One region of the Shewanella psychrophila genome, then DNA from elsewhere that is predicted to be linked to it. Evidence: riboswitches for the same ligand, from Rfam matches in the RefSeq annotation. Region 1 holds a riboswitch; the other holds the start of a gene.
What was found. A riboswitch is a leader RNA that binds a small molecule or an ion and turns the genes downstream of it on or off. The one in region 1 is predicted to bind thiamine pyrophosphate.
Positions count from the first base shown of each region.

Region 1 (3,204 bases):
TGGGTTTTGCTGTGATGCAGAGACTTGCTGATCACGTCTATCCATGTAAAAAAGTGAGAAGTTAGTACTGGCATCACCATCTAGCCAGCTAGACTTTAACCCTATCTCGTAGTTATAGAGCGTCTCGGTATCGTACTCTTTCTTATCAGACAACTCAGTAGGCAGGGACATGTTAAAACCACCAGCCTTGTAACCGCGAGCTATTCTGGCATAAGTTTCATGGTCATCACTCAGCGCTTTGCTCAAGGCTATATGTCCACCCCACATGGTTTCACCAGGGCTGAACTTATCACCAGCACTGTCACTGTAATCACTGTCTCGACGTTCGACTCTAAGGCCAAAAGATAACGCATAACCCGCACCTAAATCTGAATCTAATTGGCCAAAAACGGCAGTATTATTAGCTTCATATTCAGCAGAGAGAGCGTCTAACCAACCGTTGTAATCTTCAACTGTGTCATTGTCTTCAGTTAAGCGCATACCATAAACACCCAACAACCAATCTGTGCTACCAGAAAAGATGCGGCCTGCTTCGGTTGAGCTGAGTCTAAACTCTTGACTAATGGTATTTCGCTCCCCTTCCTTATCCCAGGTATAATCGTATTGGCAAGGCTCACCACCACAATCTAGCCCGCCCCAGTAATCTGGATTTGCCCAGTCACCATCATAATTATGGTGAGTCTGGGAGTTAGCATAGGATGTCAAAGAAACCAGCTCGAACTGCTCGGCACCTGTATAGGTAAATTTAAGCGAGCTACCTGTGGTTCGCTGCTTGTCGACACCCGGCGCATCGGTCAGGGTATTTTCACCATTGTTATCTAAGGTCCATACATCGTAGCCATTATCATAATCGGCGTGAAGTAAGGTTAAGTCTATCTCTAAATCATCGCTGGCATACCAGCGCAATTTAGCTCGGCCAGTAAACTCATCACGGGCGTTGGTGTCATCGCGATCTAAGTAGAGGTTATTTTGATAGCCGTTCTGCTGATGTTGCTGCAAGGATACCCGGTAAAGTAACTTTCCTGAATCTGTCAGCGGGCCAGAGCTAAAGCCACTAAACGTCGTGAGGTTATCATCACCCATAGATACTTCAGCCCCATGCTCGAACACATCGGTTGGATCATTACTCTTAAGATAGATCAAGCCCGCTAAAGCATTGGCGCCATATCGAGTGCCTTGTGGGCCACGAAGTACCTCAACTTGTTGTAGATCATACATACTAGACACCATGCCAAGACCAGACATGTCAATATCATCGATAATGTAACCAACTGATGAATTCGGCGCACCTTGATATTCCTCTTGCTCGCCGACACCACGGATTTGGAAATACTTAGGGCGAGAGCTACCACCTGACCAGTTAAAGTTGGCGATGGAGTTAAGCACATCTTCAAAATGCTGTGCGCCTTCGTCTTCTATCTGCTGCTGATCGATAACTGTGATGCTCGACGGCATCTTATCGAGTGTCGAGCCGCGAAAATCAGAAGTCACCACAATGACTTCCATCTCATCGACGGGTGTTTCTGCTTGTTCTGAAGCGAGTGCGTGCTGGCTGATTAATGCGGTCGATACCGCAAGCGCTACCGGAGAGAGTCTCTTCAAGACGGTAGAATCGAAACATAAAGATTTAAGTGTAAACATAGGACCCCAAATTGTAATTTTTGAGATCCGGCAACTGGAAAAGCGAGAAAGGATGTTGTGGTCGACTACAGATGTTCTTAACAGACACCTCGAAAGCATCAAACCTATTGGCCCATTCCTACGCCGGTATTAGCCGGATCAGGTTCAAAGGGTTTGTCATCAGACATCTCAGAAACTGGTATATTAAAATAACAGTCTCACCCCTTGGCAGACGGGATTATACATGAATAAAACAAGGTATTGACAAAGACATGCCATCAAATGATGGATTTACATACAAATAAAGAACAAAACGCCAGCTAGGCTGACGTTTTATCGTGTTAAGCACCTATGTGCTTAACACCAACAATGAGAATAATTAATTAGAGAAAGCTTTTCTCACATATAACTCATAGCGTACAGCATTTACATTTGGCGCAACTGCCATGACTTGCATACGTTGCATGCCATGTAATTTCAATGACTTCCACGGGCTGGCTTCGTCTTCTAAGGTGTATCCGTTTATGTCGTACCAGGTAAATTTGTATTGCAGTCGTAAATCGGTGGAGACCTTACTCATGATCACCCCAGATCCTTGCAATAAATCGCCCTGTTGACGGGCCTTTAATTGCTCGACTCCGACCTCACGAGCAAAACTGCTGTTATCGACTCTGACTTCACCGGTGGAGCTGCCCATCACGCCTGCAGTGTGTTGGGCGCAAGCTGTGAAAATAAGGGCCGATGCTAAGACCAAAACGATTTTCTTCATTTCATTCGCTCCAATTTTCTTTAGCCCTGTTCATTGAGGGCTAATCATTACCTACTTTTGTAGGCGAGTGTGTATAAGACGAGCTTAACCTAAACTCGCACTAAGGTTAACTACCAAAATCCTCACTGCTGATGATTTGCCAGACTCATGCATTTGGGTAAAAATCAGTCAATTAAGAAATGGGCTCTGGCGGTAGCGATGAGTTTCTTTCTGTTGGTTTGCCAACAGTTAATACTCACATTAGCAACCCGGCGCCCTTGCCTGGTGATCTTACATTCGGCAAAGGTGTCCTTATGGTAACCGGCTCTCAAGTAATCAATGGAAAAGTCGACCACTTTAGGCACTCTTGAAGTATGCATAAACACCATAAGTTGCACTATCGCCGACATCTCCATAAAACCAGCAATGACACCTCCATGGATAGCCGGCAATGTAGGGTTACCGATATTGTCATCTTTCGCTGGTAGTCTAAACACCAGTTCGTCACCAAAACGCTCAACACTCATCCCAATAAAGTTAGTATAAGGCACATGCCCTAAAAGGTGTCCGAAGTCATTTAGCTCGGTAGCCTTCTTAACGATTTGTTTAACATCAAGTTCTTTGGCAATAGGCGTCTTAACATCGAGCGCTTTAACATCTAAGCCTTTTATATGAGAGGGTAAATTGTTGGATGCTCTTGTCTTACTCAGACCGCTTTCTTCTTCAAGGGGATCAGAATTCAAACTGGATTGACCTAAGAGAGCCTGACGAAATTCATCACCAATCATTTCCGGACTTATCCGCATAAATGAGCCTACGGCATGTGCAATGGGATC
Region 1 is NZ_CP014782.1:1,723,082-1,726,285, forward strand. It holds gene sps_RS07695 (TonB-dependent receptor) at 1-1,641, opposite strand, end outside; TPP riboswitch at 1,740-1,856, opposite strand; gene sps_RS07700 (YcfL family putative periplasmic lipoprotein) at 2,000-2,389, opposite strand; gene sps_RS07705 (PaaI family thioesterase) at 2,554-3,204, opposite strand, start outside.

Region 2 (3,204 bases), 420 kb from region 1:
GGTGCCCTTTAGCCACATCACCAGCATGAGCCGCAATTTTATAGGCAATTAATCCCTGCTTCACATCTTCCTTGTTCGGCAATCCAAGGTGCTCTTTAGGCGTCACATAACAGAGCATAGAGCAACCAAACCAAGCGATCATCGCCGCCCCAATGCCTGAGGTAAAGTGATCATATCCAGGTGCGATATCTGTCGTTTGTGGGCCTAAAGTATAGAAAGGCGCTTCATCACACACTGCTAACTGTTTATCCATATTCTCTTTAATAAGGTTCATAGGGATGTGGCCAGGACCTTCTATGATCGTCTGCACATCATATTGCCAGGCGATCTTAACCAGTTCGCCTAAGGTCTCGAGCTCGGCAAACTGCGCCTCATCGTTCGCATCAGCGATGGAACCCGGACGCATGCCGTCACCGAGAGATAACGACACATCATAGGCGGCGCAAAGCTTACAAATATCTCTGAAGTGCTCGTAGAGGAAATTTTCCTGATGATGGGACAAACACCATTTTGCCATGATGGAGCCACCGCGTGAGACGATCCCCGTCAGGCGATTTGCCGTCATAGGCACATAGCGCAGTAATACGCCGGCATGAATAGTGAAATAATCGACCCCCTGCTCAGCCTGCTCAATCAAGGTATCCTTAAACACATCCCAGGTCAGATCTTCGGCGACACCGTTCACTTTCTCTAAGGCCTGATAGATTGGCACAGTCCCGATAGGCACCGGAGAGTTGCGAATGATCCACTCGCGGGTCTCATGGATATAACGTCCGGTAGACAGATCCATCACAGTATCCGCGCCCCAACGGGTAGACCAGACCAGCTTCTCGACTTCCTCTTCAATAGATGAGGTCACCGCCGAGTTGCCGATATTAGCATTGACCTTAACCAAGAAATTCCGGCCTATGATCATGGGTTCGGCTTCGGGATGGTTGATGTTCAACGGAATAATCGCACGGCCTCTGGCAATTTCGCTTCTGACAAACTCGGGGGTGATCGGCTCAGAAATCGAAGCGCCGAAACTTTCGCCAGGAGCCTTGCGGGTCAATACCTCGTCGGTGATCTCAGACTGTGCCATGTTTTCGCGAATGGCGATATATTCCATTTCAGGGGTAATAATCCCTTTTCTGGCATAATGTAACTGAGTCACACACTGACCTTGTTTCGCCTTTCTTGGAGGAAGTAGAGAATCGAACCTCAGGTGATCTAAGCCATCATCTGCGAGTCTTTGCTGAGTAAAACCAGAACTGGCACCGATAAGTTGCTCAGTATCATCACGTTCTACAATCCAGTTATTTCTGAATTTATCCAAGCCACGGCGGACATTAATATTGGCATCAGGATCTGAATATGGCCCGGCGCAGTCATAGACTTTTAGCGGTGCATTGGGCTCCAAAATAGGATCCGTTTCTGTTCCGCCCACCATGGTATCCGACAGGAGAATTTGGCGCATACCGACACGAAGATCTTCGCGACTACCGGTTAAATAAACTTTCTCAGAATTAGGGTGCTGTAACGGCTTTAGGGTATCGATGAACTCTTGAGCTTGAGCTCGGGTTTCGCGGCGGTTTGACATAAGCAATCTCACTTTAATTGAAATGAAGTTGCTTGCCTGGAGAGTTGAATAGCAGACACGAGAACAAAGTCTCGAAGTCACAGACAATGACAATAAACGGATCTATTCTGAAACCAGATACTAAGACTCCAGATCGTCGTCTCAAAAGTTGAGGCGATAACTCTAAAATTAGCAGGCGTTGAATCAAAATATAATGATTCAATGAATACAGAAATTCACACGATTTATGGACATTATCATGCTTGTTTCCTTCGCAGGTTTTAACCTGATCAGGTTCAACGGATCCCGAATAAACGGTCTCAGCCAATAGGCACTCCGACAAGATGTGAGCAGTATAATCTTAAAACATGAAAGTTAACAAGGCTTTTGTAAAGATATGGAATCGAAAAATATCACAGAAGTAAAATAAATAACCCGTTGAATTTAAATAAAATAAATTTAATTCGCAAAACTAAAGTATAAAAATTTATTTTACCATTAAATTATTTCATCATTATAACGATGACTTAATGGATCTTTCTATGCACCTTTTTTGCTATAGCCCGCATTAACGCCGCCGCAACAGAGTCACCATCACAGCGAAATGGATAACCTAGATTCTCCGCATGGGGATTAATTGGGTTGGGGGTTTTCACGATTCGGTAGCAAGTATTACCCTTTTTGACGATTCGATTAGGATCTAACTCATTATCCAAGGACTCAGCATCACTCCAGATATCAAGTTCGGGGAGTTCGAGAATGAACATCTCACCATCCATCTCACTGAGTGTTTTAGTTTGGGTATATTGATTGGCTTGCTCCACAGAAAGCTCATTGAGTGACACCTCTCTTTGACGAGAAAGGTATTCTTGAGTTGAGGCACTGAACGTCGACATGTTAAGCCTCTCGCTCTCGTCATTCTTGCTATAGGCCGAGGAAGAAAAATAAGCAGGTTTACTCACAGATAACGCTTTCTTTGACGTGGAAAAATCTTGCTTAACCAGAGGGTGTTTAATTTCTTTTACCACTCGATCCTGTACCACAGATTTCTGCGCTAATCTCTCTTCTATCACAGGTTTGTCGTCCCTTACGGCTGACATCATCTGCTTTGAGTTCTCCTTAGGCTGAACTTGTTGCAAACCACCCTGTGTCAAATCATCTGCTGCGAGTTGAGGCGATGGAGCTTCACTCTTTACTCGTTTTGATTTTTCTTGCGCTATCACTGGAGCTTGAAAATACATATAGGCGCTTAATTGAGGAACCTCAGATTCAGTGCCATTGATCTTGCTTTCCGGGTATAACAAAGGAGCTGGGGTCCAGAGCAAATCTAAGATAAACATCATTACCAGATGAAAAATAATGACAAGAATTATCACCAATAACCAGGAAATTCTGCGCTTGTTGGTAACAGGATTAACATGCTCATTTGCAGATAAGATAAAGGGTCTAAGCTGATCGCTAAGCTCTGGAAGCTCGACAGCAGCATCAAACTGAATATCCAGATCCGCGGCACAGGTACTTGCCTTTAGTCCCTTCAGTTCATCTCTGTCTTCATTAACTAACACTTCCTCTATCTGAAACGCCTTCAATAACATCATCCCTGTGGTTTATCATTGTCACTTCACTTACATTGAGTGACGAACTCA
Region 2 is NZ_CP014782.1:1,305,175-1,308,378, forward strand. It holds gene thiC (phosphomethylpyrimidine synthase ThiC) at 1-1,579, opposite strand, end outside; TPP riboswitch at 1,809-1,907, opposite strand; gene sps_RS05850 (hypothetical protein) at 2,086-3,147, opposite strand.
Region 2: it holds a riboswitch for thiamine pyrophosphate, as region 1 does, so the genes downstream of both, thiC (phosphomethylpyrimidine synthase ThiC) here and sps_RS07695 (TonB-dependent receptor) in region 1, are expected to answer to the same signal.